2 regions of the Brevundimonas sp. SL130 genome follow, and region 2 is predicted to be linked to the other one. Evidence: riboswitches for the same ligand, from Rfam matches in the RefSeq annotation. Region 2 holds a riboswitch; the other holds the start of a gene.

Region 1 (8,305 bases), 1.1 Mb from region 2:
ACCGTCTGGCCCACCCCGAACGGATTGCCGATGGCCAGGACCAGATCCCCGACCTGCTGTTCTTCCTGATCGTCGATGGCCAGGACCGGCAGGCGGTCGCTGACGTTTTCCAGCCTCAGCACGGCGATGTCGCTGCGCTCGTCGGCCAGGATGACGGTGGCGGGAAACTCGCGCCGGTCGTTCAGCACCACCTTGATCTGCTGGGCGCCGTCGATGACGTGGTTGTTGGTCACCACGATCCCGTCCGACCGGACGATGACGCCAGAGCCGACGGACTCGGCCACCCGCGCCTGGGGCATGCCGCCGCCGAAGAACTGGAAGAAGGGATCGGCCTGGACCCGCTGAACGCTGCGCGCCGAGATATTGACCACGGCGGGCGCGGCCGAACGCACCACGGGGGCGAAGCTGGACTTCATCCCCGCCGCGTCGCTGGGGGCCGTGCGCGTCGGCTGGGCGAACTCGCCCTCCTGCGCCTTGGAACTGGTGGGGGCGCCGCAGGCCGACAGGGCCAGGGCGGCGGCGAGCACGATCGAGCGGGTCGTCATTGTCATCCGGGAAGCACAGCCTTCAATCCCGCCATACCGCCCGGCTTTTCGGGCGGGATCAAGGCGAGCGACGCATCCACGGATCGGAGCCAAACCAAGAAAAAGGCCGCCTCCTTGCGGAGACGGCCTCGAATTCTTCAGTTCGCGAGAACTTACCGGCTACCGGCGCCGGCGCCCGGAACGCGCGGCTTCGGCGCGGGCAGCAGGCCTTCACGCTGGGCGCGCTTGCGGGCCAGCTTGCGAGCGCGACGGACAGCCTCGGCCTTTTGACGGGCGCGCTTTTCCGAAGGCTTTTCGTAATGCACGTGGCGCTTCATTTCACGGAAGCTGCCTTCGCGTTGCATCTTCTTCTTGAGGGCTTTCAGCGCTTGATCGACGTTATTATCGCGAACGAAAATCTGTACCAGGTTGAACTCTCCTTTGGCCGCCCGCCGCGTCCTGTTGAGGGAGACGGGCGAACAAATAAAATCAGCGTCCGAAAGCCAAGCCCTCGGATGAAGGCGCGCTAGTACACGAGCCGCCCGTTTCTGTCCAGATCGCCTGGCCAGTTCGTCGCAACCATTCTTCGAGGCTCGAAACCCCGATCGGACCGGCGTATGATCGACCCATGACACAGAATGACGACTGGGCCGACCGGACTGAACAGACCGTGCTGGACGCGGCCGTCGCCCGAGCGCCCGCCCTGGGCTGGAACGCCCGTCTGGTCCGCGAAGCCTGCGAGGCCTGCGGCCTGTCGCGCGGCGACGAGGAACTGCTGCTGCCCAACGGCGCGCGCGATCTGGCCGCCCTGATGTCGCGCCGTCACGACGCCCGTGCGCTGGAAGCCCTGGGCGCCATCAACGCCAAGTCCTTGAAGATTCGCGAGCGAATCGCCCGCGCCGTGTCCGTGCGGATGGAGGCCGGCGCCGCCGACCTGGAAGCCACGCGCCGCTGCGCCGCCTTCCTGGCCCTACCGACCAACGCCGACCTGGGGCTGAAACTGGCCTGGGAGAGCGCCGATCACCTGTGGCGCTGGGCCGGCGACGAGTCGACCGACTGGAACCACTATTCGAAGCGCACCATCCTGTCGGGCATCCTTATCCCGGCCCTGACCATGCGCTGGTTCGACGGCCGCGATGCGGCGGAAGCCTTCGTCGCCCGCCGCATCGAAAACGTCATGGCCTTCGAGAAGTGGAAGGCGGGCAAGGACTTTGAGGCGCCGTTCCGCAGGGTGACGGGTGCCCTGAGTCGCGTGCGGTATGGGAGGGCGGTTTGAACGAGGCCACAGTTCTGGAAGCCGCGAAATCCAAGCCTCGCGCCATCGGTCTGCTGGCCATCGCGGTCACAGTGATAGCGCTCGGCCTGGTGGGATGGACCGTCGGCAATAGTATCGCCGCGTTGAACTCGGACGACTGCGTCGCTGTTACGACACCGATCGCGGGTGGAACGCAGATCAGCAGGACCTGTTCTTAACGTTCCTTCGGCGGCTCACAGCGCGCCCAGCACCCGATTCACGTGCGCCATCTTGCGCCCCGGCCGCGCCTCGGTCTTGCCGTACAGGTGCAGGCGCTCATCCGCCTTAGCCGACAACACCCGCCACTCTTCGACCTCATCGCCCAGCAGGTTCTTCATCTCGACGCGGGCGTGAGCCGCCGTGGGCCCCAGGGGCCAGCCGGCGACCGCGCGGATATGTTGCTCGAACTGGTCGCAGACGCAGCCGTCCTGGGTCCAGTGGCCGGTGTTGTGGACGCGGGGCGCGATCTCGTTGACCAGAAGCACGTCGTCGCCCCCCGCTACGGGAATCTCGAACAGCTCCACCCCCACGACGCCGACATAGTCCAGCCCGTCCAGGATCGCCTCGGCGATGGCGCGCGCGCGGACCTGGGTCTTCTCGTCCACCGTGGCCGGGGCCAGGGTGGTGCGAAGCACCCCACCCTCGTGCCGGTTCTCGCCGAGCGGATAGACCGCCATATGGCCGTCCCAGTCGCGCGCGGCGATGACCGACAGTTCGCGCACGAAGGTCGCCTTAGCCTCCAGAATCGCCGGACGGCCGCCCAGGCTTTCCAGGGCGGCGGGCGCGTCCTCGATGGTGTGGATCCAGACCTGACCCTTGCCGTCATAGCCTTCGCGGCGGGTCTTCAGCAGGGCGGGCAGGCCCAGTTCCGTCAGCCCCACTACCAGGTCGTCCAGCGTATCGACCACGGCGAAGGCGACCGTCGGGGCGCCCACCGCGTTCAGAAAGGTCTTCTCATCCACCCGGTCCTGCGACACGCGCAGGGCCGTCGGTCCGGGCGCGACCAGGGCGCCGGCCTCGGCCAGGCGTTCGATGGAGGCGGCGGGCACATTCTCGAATTCGAAGGTCACGACATCGGCGGCCCGGCCCAGGGCCGTCAGGGCCTCGGGGTCGTCATAGGCGGCGACGATCTGGGCGGTGGAGACCCGTCCCGCCGGGCTGTTGGGCTCCGGATCCAGGATGACGACGTCGAAACCCAGCCTCGCCGCAGCCTGGCTCAGCATCCGGCCCAATTGGCCTCCGCCGAGGATGCCGAGGGTCGAACCGGGGGGAAGCGGAAGCGTGGGCACTCAGTCCTCGACGGTTTCGGCGACAGAATCCGTCTGGGCGGCGCGGAAAGCGGCCAGCCGCTCCGCCAGAGCCTCGTCCGACAGAGCCAGGATCTGCGCGGCCAGTATGCCGGCGTTGGCGGCGCCCGCCTCGCCGATGGCCAGGGTCGCGACTGGAACCCCAGCCGGCATCTGCACGATGGACAACAGACTATCCATGCCCTTCAGGGCCTTGGACTGAACCGGCACGCCCAGCACCGGCAGTTCGGTCATGGAGGCGGCCATGCCCGGCAGGTGGGCGGCGCCCCCGGCCCCGGCGATGATGACCTTAAAGCCCGCCGCCTTGGCGCCAGTCGAGAACTCGACCAGTCGCTGGGGGGTGCGGTGCGCGCTGACGACCTTGGCCGTCCAGGCGACGCCCAATTGATCCAGTTTGTCGGCAGCCAGCTTCATAGTCGGCCAGTCCGAACGACTGCCCATGATGATCGCCACCGGCGTTGCGGAAGTCGCCATATCTTCAAGGCCCCTCGCGGAAAGGCCGCCCGTTACAGCACCCGGCGCACGCCCGCAACCGACCAGACCGGATTCCATACGGCGCAGCCTTCAATCCGGGGCGTTCACCCTCTAACATCGCCCTATCGCGCGTCCGGTTGAGTCGCGCCGCCGGAGCTTGCCTGCGCCGTGACCGACGTGGCCGAACACGACCTGACCGCCGAGATCGCGCGCCTGCGCGCCGAGCTGGACGACTGGAAACAGCGCGCCGCTGCGGCCGAGGCGGCGGCGGATCACGACGTCCTGACCCCGGCCCTGAACCGGCGCGGCTTCATCGCGGCGCTTCAGCGGACCATGGCCTATTGCCAGCGGCACGACGTGCCGGCGGTGCTGCTGTACCTCGACATGGATGGGTTCAAGGGTGTCAACGACCGTCTGGGCCATGCGGCTGGCGACGCCGCCCTGGTGGCCGTGGCACGGATGATGCTGGGGCATTTGCGCGAATCGGACGCCGTGGGTCGGCTGGGCGGCGACGAGTTCGCCTTGCTAATGCTGAACGCCGGCGTCGAGGAAGGCCGGGCCAAGGCGGGTCAGCTGGCCGAGGCGCTGAAGACCGAAGGCTTTGTCTGGAACGGCCAGCAGACCCCTCTGGGCGGCTCGTTCGGCGTCCGCGCCTGGGACGGCCATACCGACCCCGAAATCTGGCTGACCGAGGCCGACGCCGCCATGTGGGTGCGAAAGAAGGGGCGCTGAGGCCCCTTCCCCGCCTGCCGTCTTACAGGGGCAGCCGCAGCTGAATGCCGCCCATATGGCTGTCGGCATGTTCGCCGTAGCGACCGCGATAGGCGATCGTCACCTTGACCGGGCCCAGTGAACCCTCAACTCCGGCCGAGGCCATGAACTGGCCGCCGAACGGATCCTCGACCTCCCGCTCCAGAACCTGCGCGGGATTGTTGTAGATCCCGACGCGCACCGGATCGGAACTGTCGTCCAGCGCGTCGCGATAGCCGCCCTCGGCGAACAGGCCGAACCCGCCTATCTCCGCCTCGGCCCGCAGAGCAACCTCGCCGTTGATCGCCTTCATCTCGCGGTCTTCGTACTCGTACTGGGCGGCGACGCCCTGCTCCCAATAGCCGTCGACGTCGCTGGTGGCCCAGGTCACGGCGGCGCGGGGCGATAGGGCCACGCCCCCCATGTCGAACCACATGCCGCCCTGCAGTCGCGCGCCGCTGCTGAGGGCGCGCGTCTCAGCCGTGTGGACGATGGGGGCCAGGCTGGTGGTGCGTTCGATGTCGTCGATATTGTCGCGCGCCACCCCGACCGCCGCATTGACGAACAGGTCGCCCGAGCGCCAGCCGCCATACAGGTCCAGGCCGAAGCTCTCGACATTGAACGTCAGGGCCTGGCTCTCGACATCGGTCTTGCGCGCCGTGCCGGCCATGCCGAACCGCCAGTTCGCCGAGGGTCCGGCCTCAAGTGCGATCCGACCGCCCCAGCCGTCGCTGGACGATTCAGTGACCGCTCCCCGCGCGTCCGTGTCCACGCTGTCGACCATGGCCGAGGCGGTGACCGCCACGCCCGCTTCCCAGGTTTCACGACCGGACAAGGCCTCGCTGGCCGCGTCCAGGGCGTCTTCCCGATGACGGAAGGTGGTTTCGCCCTGCAAGGCCGCCTGCGAACCGATATCGCCGTAATAGAGATAGTCGGTCGCCAGACGGGCGATGATCTGGTGCCCGGCTGCGGTCGGATGAACACCGTCGAAATAGAAGTAGGAGTTCGGGTTGGAGCAGACCGTCACCCCGTTGAAACAGGCCTGGGTGACATTGGTCAGACCGAACTGACCGGGATTGGCGGCCAGAGTGTCGCTGACCTTGAACAGGTCCATCAGGATGATGTTGCTGCCGGGCCGAGCGGCGGCCGTCGTGTTCAAACCCGTCAACAGACTTGAGTTGAACGTCGTCACCGCATAGTCGGCCAGCGGCGCCGCAGCCGTGCCGCGAAATTGCGGCGTCAGGCTGAGCTTCGGCAGGTTGGTGACCAGTATGGTCCCCGCCCCCGCGCCGGCGACGCTGTTGACCAGGCTGTTGATGTTGGCGGCAGCCGTCGTCGCCACAGGAGTGATGGCCCCTACCGGACTGGCGGAGGCGCCGGCGGCAGGCAGCCCCTGGAAGATGTCATTGGCGCCGCCCAGGACGCTGACCAGGTCATTGGCACCGAAGGTCCCGCCCCGGCTGGTATAGGCCGCGAACTGGGTCAGCATGCCCGGCGGCGGGCCGACCGAGGCGTCGGTGCGGGCGCCCCCGAAGGCGTAGTTGATGCTGCCGCTGACGGAGCCGGTGAAATTGACTGCGTTAAAGCCCAGCAGTTCTGTGAACACCGGTCCGCTGGAAAAGCGGCCTTGATAATAAGGCGGCGAGGCCGGCTGCGTGCCGCCGGACGCCAGGTACAGATTGCCATTGTCGCTCAGGCTGTCGCCGAACACGACCAGGCGGTTGTAGGTCTGGGCCGAGGCCGAGCCCGCAAAGGCGCAGGCGGCGACGACCAGGGCGGCGACGGCGCCGCCGGTGAGATAGCGTGACATATGTTTCCTCCCACGGTCGTCGTGTGTCGCGACCGTTACAATGGAGGATGCGCCACTCTGCCGCGAGCGCAAGATGCCGCTAGGGAAGCATTCAACCAAATACGCCGGGTATAGGACGCTTATTCCCGACCAACACTCGCCGCCGCCCCTGTCTATCGCCGGTTTAGAGCAGGTTCAGATCGGCAGGATCGCCGTCTCGAACGCGCGTTTCAACTCGTGGGCGGCGAAGGTCTGGGCCGCTTGTTCCCCGACCGCTTGACTTGGAGCCGGAGTCGGTGGCTTAGGTCGGTTGCTCTCGCGGGAGAGTTCGAGACGGTTTTCCAGGCTTGGGAAATCGGCCTCGACGCCGAAGGCGCAACCGCCCCGGAAACGCTCAGGCAAACGGACCGCGACAGCATACGGACGCTGGAAAGTCGCTCTTTAAGGGCGCGCCGACGGAGCAAGGCGACATGATTTGGTCGCCGGAATCTCTCAGGCTTCAGGACAGCGGGGGCGCGAAGACGGCGGAGCTCCGCCACCAAACGCGACCGTGAAAGCCTGAACCATGACCGACCAAGCTCTGAAGACCACGCCTCTGAACGCCGCGCACCGCGCCCTGGGGGCCCGCATGGTGGGCTTCGGCGGCTATGACATGCCGGTTCAGTATGAGGGTGTCCTGGCCGAGCACCGCTGGACCCGCGAACACGCCGGCCTGTTCGACGTGTCGCACATGGGCCAGTGCAAGATCACCGGCGAGGACGCCACCGCCCAGTTCGAACGTTTCGTGCCCGGCGACTATGAAATCCTGAAGGCCGGCAAACAGAAATACTCCCTGCTGCTGAACGACAAGGGCGGCATCATCGACGACCTGATGGCCGGCCGCCCCGACCACGACGGCCTGTTCGTCGTCGTCAACGCCGGCAATAAGGACAAGGACTTCGCCTTCTGGAGCGCAAACCTCGAAGGCGACGCCAAGCTGACGGTGCTGGACCGCGCCCTGATCGCCATCCAGGGACCGGAGGCCGCCGAGGTCATGGCCGCGCACGAGCCGATCCTGGCCGAAATGGGCTTCATGGAATGCGCCCGCCTGATGCTGTTCGGCGCCGACTGCTACGTCTCGCGCTCGGGCTATACCGGCGAAGACGGCTATGAGATTTCGGTCCCGGCCGACCAGGCCGAGCGCATCTGGAACACCATCCTGGAGGACGCCCGCGTCAAGCCGATCGGCCTGGGCGCACGCGACAGCCTGCGGCTCGAAGCCGGCCTGCCGCTGCACGGCCATGACATCGACCCGACGACCTCGCCGGTCGAAGGGGCGCTGACCTTCGCCCTGTCCAAGTCGCGCAAGGAGCGCGCGGACTTCAACGGCGCCGACCGCATCCTGAAGGAACTGGCCGACGGTCCTTCGCGCGTCCGCATCGGTCTGATCGTCAAGGAAGGCGCCCCGGCCCGCGAAGGCGCCGAGATCGCCGACATGGACGGCAACGTCATCGGCAAGGTCACCTCGGGCGGCCCCTCCCCCACCCTGGGCAAGAACATCGCCATGGGCTTCGTGCCGCCGGCCTATGCCGCGCTGGGCGCGGACCTGAAGGTCATCGTGCGCGGCAAGACCGCCGCCGCCGAAGTCGTCGCCATGCCCTTCGTGGCGCAACGCTATTACCGGAAGCCGAAGGCCTGACCGCCCTCTCTTTCCGCCACCCTAGGCCTTGTGCCTAGGGTCCATAAACACCGACGCCCGCCGTCGGATCACGACTTTCGACACCGAGAGTCTGGATCCTAGGCACAAGGCCTAGGATGACGAGTTTAAACATCGGGCCGCTTGCGGGCGGGTCTTGCGAGGATAGTACAGATGAAGTTCACCAAGGATCACGAGTGGGTCAGCCTGGACGGCGACATCGCCACCGTGGGCATCTCGAAACACGCCGCCGACGCCCTGGGCGACGTGGTGTTCGTGGAAGTGCCTGAGGTCGGCAAGACCGTCGCCAAGGGCGCCAGCTTCGCTGTAGTCGAGAGCGTCAAGGCGGCGTCCGACGTCTACGCCCCCGTCTCGGGCGAAGTGGTCGAGGCCAATGACGCCCTGTCGACCGCTCCGGAAACCGTCAACGCCGCCCCGGAAGGCGACGGCTGGTTCGCCAAGATCAAGGTGTCGGACGCCGCGGAGCTGGAC
Region 2 (8,305 bases):
CGGCGTTGGATTCGAGCATATCGCTCTGATCCCAGGCGACAGGACGCACTCCCCACAGCATCTCGCCGCGACAGATCGTTGCCGTAAGGTCTCGGCCTCCTGTGGAGCAAGCGGCAGAAGCGCCATCGCTTTGTTCAGATAGCCGTCCAGAGGGCCGGAGAACGGCCAGTCTGAGCCAGGCACGAACCGTTCGACGCCGACGCCCCTCATCACCTCGACCAGTCTCGCCCGGTTTTCCGGCGATGTGTCCGCATCAAAGACTTGAGCCAGGTCGAAGAACAGGTTGGGTGCGGCGTCAGGCTGTTCGGCCAGAACTTGTCGAAACCCCTCCAGCGCGTCCCAGGTGTTCGCGTCCAGACCACCCCAGCCGCCGGCGTGCGCGATGACGACGGGGACGCCGCGCGCATGGGGCAGAATCTGTTCGAAGACGACGCGAACGTCGCGCGCGCCATAGTCGTCGGCGCGGGTGCGCATGTGGATCAGGATGGTCATTCGGGCGTCCGACGCGGCGTCGAAGACGGCCGTCAGACGCCGGACGTGATCGGGATTGCGAAGATCGACGCCCGAGTTGGTCAGGTGCAGCTTCAATCCTCCCGCGAAGGGCTCATCCTTCCAGGCGGCGATTTCGGCCAGGGCGTCCGGGGCCAGCGGATTGACCGAGACGAAGGCGATCAGCCGTCCGGGGTGGGCGGCGGCCGTGGCGACGGTGAAGGCGTTGGCGCGATGAACCCGCGTGGCGGCGTCGGCCAGTGGAGGAGCCATTAGGGGGCTTTCGGCCAGATAGGCCGTGGACATCATCCAGGCCGTCTGGACCCCCGCCTCGTCCATGTCGGCGAGCAGATCATCCGCCGTCTGCGGCGCGACGAAGGCCGGATCGCAGGCGGCGAGCCGTCCCGGACTGCTGCAATAGGCCGCCAGGATTTCCAGAATGGCCGGCGAATGGACATGGACGTGATGGTCGGTGTGAACCGGACCGAGGGGCTGCGCCGTGCCGGGGGTGGCGATGAGCGAGGTCAGAACCGCGCCCATCGCCATAATGCGTTTGAACAGCATTGAGCAGGAAGACCGGCCTCGCGGTCAGCGCGGCGCCTGGCCCAGCAGCGTCTGTTTCCAGAACAGCAGGCTGGTCCAGAAATAGTAGTCCTCGTTTTCCTTCTTGTGGAAACCATGGCCCTCGTTCTGCGCCAGCAGGTGCCAGGCCGTGCCGCCGTTGCCGCGCACGGCGCGGATGATCTGGTCGGCTTCGGACGCCGGCACGCGAGGGTCGTTGCCGCCGGTGGCGACCAGAAGCGGGATGGTGATCTTGTCCACGCTGTTCAGCGGCGAGATCGCCTCCAGCTGTGCGCGCTGGGCCGGATCACGCTCGTCGCCGTATTCGACGCGGCGCAGGTCCCGACGATAGGACTGGGTGTTCTGGAGGAAGGTGACGAAGTTGGAGATGCCGACGTAGCAGCTCGCCCCCTTCAGCCGGTCGCTGTAATGCACCGCCGCAGCATAGCACATATAGCCGCCGTACGAGACGCCGGTCACCGCGAACCGAGACGCGTCGAGGGCGGGGTCCATCTGTAGCACGTCGAGGAAGGCGCCGATGTCCTTGACCGAGTCCTCGCGCTGGAACGGGCCGTTGTCCAGATTGACGAACCGCGCGCCATAGCCGGAAGATCCGCGCACATTGGGGAAGAAGAGGGACACGCCCAGCTCGTTCAGCAGATAGTTCTGCGCGCCCAGGAAGTCGGGACGGGTCTGGCCTTCCGGCCCGCCGTGGATATCGACGATCAGGGGGCGCTTGCCGGGGAATTTCGTCGGATCAGGTCGATAGAGGAAGCCGGACACGGTCTCGCCGTCGAAGCTCTTCACCTCGACCAACTGGGGCTCGATGTTGATCGCAGGATCCAGGCCGCCGGTTTCGCTGTGGGTCCACTGGGTGACCGCCAGGGTCGTCGGATCAATCGAGAAGGCGTCGCCGGATACGCGGGCCGAGGACAGGCTCAGGCCGATCGCCCCCCACGGCGCGATGTCTATGGCCGGGCCGATACTATAGGGGATGACGCCCTCCGGCAGGCCGGTGACGATGCGCACGGATCCGGTGGCGACATCCATGACCTTAAGCCGCGAGACGCCCGCCTCGTTGACCGCATAGGCGACGAAGCTTCCATCGGGAGCCAGGGCGTAATCGCTGACATCCCAGCGCGTCTCGCGACTGACCGGAACGAACCCGCTCCGCCCGATGCGCCCCAGGCGCAGAAAGTCGGACCCCTTGTTCGAGGTCGCCCAGACGGCGCCGTCGACCGCATATTTGGGATCGACATAGGACACCTCCTCCGCCGGATCCGTCAGAGCGGTCATCCGGCCAGACGCCAGATCCAGTTCATAGACCACCGCGTTGTTGATCGACATCCGGTTCAGGACCAGGGCCTTGGTCCCATCAGCCGAGAAGTCGGCGATGTTCCAGCCGCCGCCGGAAACCTGTGCGACCAGCCGGTCGCTCGAAGGGTCTGCGGGATCGACGACATACAGGTCCATGTCTGCGCCGTTGCGGCGCGACGAAGCATAGCCGACCCCTTTTCCGTCCCGGCTCCAGGCGCCGAACCAGTTGCGGCTCTTGCCGTCGGTGATGCGCGCCAACCGTCCGGCGGACAGGGTGTAGAGTTGATAGAATTCGTCGCCGCCATTGTCCTTCTGCACCAGCAGGGTCTGGCCCGCAGGCGACAAGGCGCCGGCCAGAATCGGCTCCGCCTCGAAACTGATCTGGGTGCGGGCGCCGTCGGGGGCTGAGACGAGATGAAGCTGATCGGTGGCGCCGAACCGGGTCTTGATCAGCATAGACCGATCTGCGGCGTTCCAACCCAGGAAGGCGGCGCGGCGGGCCTGAAGATAGGGCTGGGTGGCGGCGACCAGATCATCGGGCACCGGGGGCAGTCCGTCGGCGACGATGGCGGCGGGCTTCGGCGCTTCAGCCAGGGCCGCAGGAGCGACGCTCAGCGCGAGCAGAAAGGCCATCGGCAGACGCATAATCATGGAACAGCACGCATGGAAAAGGGGGAAGAAAAAGGGGGAATCGCCGGCCCCATTGGAGGAGCGGAGCCGGCGACCCGGAGCGCGGGACCAGAACTAAAAGCGGTACCGCGCGCCAACTGTGACGTACCGACCGATGACGTCGTAGTACGGCGAATAGAGCGACCCGACCGGCGGGTCCTTGTCGAAAAGATTGGTGGCGTTGGCGTACAGCTCGACCCCGTTCGCGCCGTAGTGCGCCAGGTCGGCCGTCAGCCCCAGATCGACATAGGTGAAGGCGTCGATGTGGTTGTTCGAGATCGCGACGGTGCTGTTGTAGTCGCCCGCCGAGATGTAGCGCGCTCGCAGCTTCGCGCCGAACACCTCGCCCTTCCAGCCGAGGCTGGCGTTGACGCGCAGCTTGGGCACGCCCAGACCGAAGGAATAGCCTTGGGATTCGACATATTCGATCTCGGTCACGCCGTCGTCGGTGGTCAGGCTGTTCACCCAGGTGCCGACCAGACGCATGGTCACCCGACCCGTGGCGCCCGGAACCCAGAGATCTGCGTCAGAGGCGTAAGAGGCCTCGGCGTCGATTCCGTCGGTATGGTACTCGGCCAGGTTCACATAGGTGGACAGGGTGCGGGTCAGGTTGCCCGCCGCATCCCGCTCGACCTTTGAGCAGAGGTCGAGGTTGCCGTTGTAGCAGCGGTTGACCAGGTCCTGGGCCGCGATGGTCGTGATCACGTCGTCGATCTTGATGTCGTAATAGTCAAGCGACAGGTTGAGGCCGGGAATGGACGGCGGCGCATAGGTGACGCCCAGGGTCAGGGTGTCGGCCGTCTCGGGGCGAAGGTCGGGATTTCCGCCGCCGTTGTTCAGCACATAGACCAGGGCGCCGTTCTTGGCCGGGTCGTTGAGGTTGTTGTATCCGGTCGTCGTCGTGGTGAAGAGTTCCGACAGATTGGCCGAGCGGATGTCGCGCGATTGCGTCACCCGACCCCGGAAGCCCGGGAAGAACTCATTGGTCGCGCCGACCTTCCAGGACCAGATCGAACCCGTGGTGTCATAGTCGGACACGCGCACGGCGGCGTTGAACTGCAGGTCGTTCAGAACCGGCAGGTCACGGACGATGGGAACCAGGATTTCGCCGAAGGCCTCCTTGACGCTGAACTCGCCGGACATGGCCGAGAAGCTGAAGGTGGTGAAGGCCTTGGCCGCATCCAGCGCGCCGACGGTCTGATCAACCGACTCCTTGCGGGCCTCCAGGCCGACGGCGATTGAGACATCACCCGCCGGCAGGCTGAAGGGCTCGCCACGCAGGCTGACGCCCCCGACGTCCAGCGTGGTGTTGGCGCGCATGCTGGGGGTGCCGGTGACGTAGTCGATCGCCTCTTGCGACGGCGAGCCGAGACCGAACAGATTGATCGGGACGCAGCCCGAGTTGGCGTTGGTCAGGGTCACGCGGCAAACCGCCTGGCCGGTCGACGGATCGATGACCGAATCCACCGCCTGGGCGTAGTTGGTGGTCAGCAGGAAGCCGGGCGTGTCGATATTGTTGTCGTATTCGCCGTGGCTGTAATAGGCGTCCCAGCGCCAGTTGTCGCCGAACTCGCCGTCCAGGGCGACGGTCGCCTGAGTGGTGACGCGTTCGAAGTCGATGCTGGAATAGGACAGGTCCGAGTTGAACCGACCCATGGTGAAGCTGGTCTGGCCGGCCGCGGCCATCTGAGCCTTGATCTCGTCCGAGAGGAAGGCGTTGTCGCTCTTGATCGTCAGATTGCCGCGATTGTGGTCGCCGAACCAGATGTAGTTGTTCCACATCCGCGAATGACGGACGTCGGCGGTGAAGCGCAGCTTGTCATTGATCTCGTAGGTGACGCTGGCCAGGCCGGTGTAGCGCCTTTGCGGCGTGACCAACGGGCTGAGATCGTCGTTCGACGGACCTTCGCCGCCGATCGAGTTGGTCCCGCTGACCGTGCCGTAGTCGAAGGCGCGCAGCGTGCCGTCCGAGTTGAACACCTTGCCGGCGTTGACGCCCGACATAATCAGGCCGCCATAGGCCGCGTTGGCGAAGCCCACGTCGGGTGTAATCGCACCGTTGACCGTGGCCCACCGGCCGATGTTCGGGCGCGAGGTCTTGGGAATGACGCCTTCATTGTCGATATATTCGCCGCCGATGACGAAGTGACCGCGACCGTCGGCGAAGTCCGTGCCCCAGGCGCCTTCGAACCGCTCCTGCTCGGCGTCGTCATAGGACGAGATGCCGTACTCGGCGCCGATCTTGCCACCGGTGAAATAGCGGTCGATGCCGATGTTGACGACGCCGGCCACGGCGCCCGATCCCCAGGCGGCCGAGGCGCCGCCGGTGACCACATCGACGCTCTTGACCAGGACCGACGGCACGGCGTTCAGGTCGTTCTCGCTGGACACCCGGCGTCCGTCGATCAGGACCAGGGTCCGGTTGATGCCCAGGCCCCGCAGATCCACCGGCGCGTTGCCGGCGCCGGTGTTGGTGCCGGTCGTCTGGGCGGAGGTGGTGGCGCGGAACTGCGGCATGTCGTTGAGCGCAGCGGCGATATTGGAACGGGCCCCGACCGACAGATCCTCGGCGGACAGGTGGATGGTCGGCGTCGGCGCCTCAAAGCCGGCGCGGTCGATGCGCGAGGCGGTCACGACGATCTCGTCGACGGAAGAGTCGGCGTCGGCGGCGCCATCAGCTTCCTGGGCATGAACCGAAGTGGCGCAGGCCAATAGCGCAATGGCGCTGCAATAATGGGTCAGATGGCGGTTTAAGCGAGACAAAGCGAGATTCCTCATGGCGACGACGCCCCTCCCCAGGGATGCCCAATGCGACTGACGCTCTGCGGCGTCCGTTCACCCCAGCTGTCATTGGGCCTGAGAGTTTCGAGCCGTCGCCGACCCTTTCTCCTTCGGCGAGACCGCATCCCCCGGATCCGGCCTTCTCTCCAGCGTTCCTTCAGCAAGACGGTCCGTTTGCCTGAGCGTTTCCGGGGCGGTTGCGCCTTCGGCGTCGGCCGGAGCCGATCTCTCCCGCCTTGCTAAGATTGAGTAAAATCGACCCGGCCTTTGGTGTCAAATACGCCACGAATGCACTTTTATTGCCCAAATTAGCGCAATTTTCGCATCACCTTGCTATTTGCAGACCGATCCTATCGTCTCGATCCGCCGCTGCTTCACGGCGCCCGCCGCCATGACGGCGTGGTGACAGAAAGCCTGGATTCAGCGCCTTCGGACTTATCCACAGGAATGATCAGGGCGCGGCAGGATCTGACGGCGCCCTGACGCCGCTCCGCATCGCTTCACCCCATCGGGTCAGCAGGGTCGCGCGGCGCGCCTGATCCAGATTGGCCAGCAGGGCCGGCCCCACCCGGATGGGCCGAACACCCGGCGCGGCGGGACGCATGGGGGCCTCCACGTCGTTGCGGACCGGTCGAACACCCAGGGCGCCGATCGCCCGCTGTCCTTCTCGGGACAGGAGGAAGTCCAGAAACAGCCTCGCCGCATTCGGATGAGCGGCGTTGCGCGGGATGAAGGCCACCCGCGAAACAGACAGGTGATAATCGTCGGGCGTGATCAGTCCGATCTCTGGCGCGCGCGCCGCCCAGGAGGCGCCGTAGGACTGGTTCATATTATAGACGAACGCCATCCGCCCATCGGCGATCTGTCCCATCATCCTCTGTCCCGAGGTGTCCAGCCGCGGACGCTGGGCGCCCAACGCCTCCATCAAAGGCCAGGCGTCGGGATAGATCTGCACGTCCGCCGACAGCTGCATCAGGGCCACGCCGCTCTGCTCGGCGTCATACAGGGTCACACGCCCGTCAAACACCTCCGGCCGGGTCGTGAGCAGTTGGAGAAGGGCCGCATGACTGCGGGGCGCGACATCGGGCGCAATCCGGTTTCGATTATAGGCGAACACGATCGGCTCCGCCGTCAGCCCATAGCCCTGATCGCGCCATACCGACCCGTCGGGCATGGCCGCGCGGTGCGGTGATCGATAGGCCTGGGCATAGCCGTCGTTGATCAGCTTGACCTGCATATCCATCGCCGTGCTCCAGACCAGGTCCGGCCCATCCCGTCCGCTGTCCGCAAGCCGCCGCACTTTCTCGGCGATCCGGGTGGAGTTTATGTCCTCCAGGCGCATCTGGATCTCGGGCCAGTGACGGCGGAAGGCCGCCAGCACGGGGCCCATCAGGCTTGTGTTGGTCAGGATGTGCAGCGCCCCTTCCCGCCGCGCCAGCCAGCGCACCCGCGGCGCCGTCCCCGCGCCCTCCGGCTCGGACGAGCAGGCGGCGACGCTTAACCCGGCCAGGCCGAGAAGCAGATGTCGTCGATCCGTTTTCACCGCTCCGGCTTTCTGGTTATGTGTCACGCATGATCCATCGCCCCCTCTGTTCGCCATGAGAATACTCGTCGTAGAAGATGACAAGGCGTTGCGGCATTCACTTGAAGCCAGTCTTCACGATGCGGGTTTCGACGCAAGGTGCGTCGAAGGCGGCGAACAGGCCCTGCAGCTTGAGGCCGCTGAGGGTTTCGACGCCGCCATCCTGGACATCGGACTTCCCGACATCGACGGCTTCGAAGTGTTACGGACCCTGCGGCTTCGCGGATCGTCGACGCCGGTGCTGATGCTGACGGCGCGCGACGCCCTCGGCGACCGGGTCGCGGGCCTGGATCTCGGGGCCGACGACTATCTGGTCAAGCCGTTCGCCCCGTCCGAACTGGTCGCCCGTCTGCGCGCCATCGTGCGTCGACGCCAGGGACAGGCGGCCGGCGCCGTCGTGGTCGGAACCCTTTTCTGCGACTGGCGCACCGGCCGCGCCCACGTCAACGACCGCGACCTCGCCCTGCGTCCCCGCGAATGGGCGGCCCTGCGTGTCCTGGCGTCCCGGCCGGGACAGGTGGTGGACCGCGATCTGCTGGCCGCCGAAGTCTTCCCCCAGGACGAGGCGCCCTCGCTCAATGCGCTGGAGATCCATGTCGGGCGGTTGCGGCGCAAGCTTCAGCCTGACGGCCCTGCCGTCACCAACATCCGTGGCCGCGGATATCGTCTCGATCCATGAGCCGCGCCAGGCCCGCCCGGCCCCACAGCCTCGTCATACGTTTGCTGATCGCCCAGGTCGCTCCCCTGGCGCTCTTCGCTGTCGTGGTTCTGACTGTCGGCGCCTGGACGGCCCAGCGGGTGGTGGCGAACAATGCCGACCGTCTTCTGGCCGGCGCGCTCCAGACCATCCGCGAGACGGTGTCGGTCGCCGACGGCCGCATCACCGTGGACGTCGCGCCTTGGGCC

The links. Region 2 has a riboswitch for glycine ahead of OU998_RS07255 (TonB-dependent receptor domain-containing protein). Riboswitches for the same ligand answer to the same signal wherever they lie in the genome.
Region 1: it holds a riboswitch for glycine, as region 2 does, so the genes downstream of both, gcvT (glycine cleavage system aminomethyltransferase GcvT) here and OU998_RS07255 (TonB-dependent receptor domain-containing protein) in region 2, are expected to answer to the same signal.

The regions. Positions count from the first base shown of each region.
Region 1 is NZ_CP113064.1:2,509,226-2,517,530, forward strand. It holds gene OU998_RS12295 (Do family serine endopeptidase) at 1-545, opposite strand, end outside; gene rpsU (30S ribosomal protein S21) at 698-952, opposite strand; gene OU998_RS12305 (COQ9 family protein) at 1,153-1,800, shown strand; gene OU998_RS12310 (hypothetical protein) at 1,797-1,997, shown strand; gene OU998_RS12315 (5-(carboxyamino)imidazole ribonucleotide synthase) at 2,013-3,107, opposite strand; gene purE (5-(carboxyamino)imidazole ribonucleotide mutase) at 3,108-3,599, opposite strand; gene OU998_RS12325 (GGDEF domain-containing protein) at 3,768-4,331, shown strand; gene OU998_RS12330 (autotransporter domain-containing protein) at 4,354-6,159, opposite strand; glycine riboswitch at 6,448-6,558, shown strand; gene gcvT (glycine cleavage system aminomethyltransferase GcvT) at 6,704-7,816, shown strand; gene gcvH (glycine cleavage system protein GcvH) at 7,988-8,305, shown strand, end outside.
Region 2 is NZ_CP113064.1:1,437,462-1,445,766, reverse strand. It holds gene OU998_RS07265 (amidohydrolase family protein) at 1-1,053, opposite strand, end outside; gene OU998_RS07260 (S9 family peptidase) at 1,078-3,000, opposite strand; gene OU998_RS07255 (TonB-dependent receptor domain-containing protein) at 3,112-5,799, opposite strand; glycine riboswitch at 5,974-6,061, opposite strand; gene OU998_RS07250 (ABC transporter substrate-binding protein) at 6,269-7,360, opposite strand; gene OU998_RS07245 (response regulator transcription factor) at 7,416-8,078, shown strand; gene OU998_RS07240 (sensor histidine kinase) at 8,075-8,305, shown strand, end outside.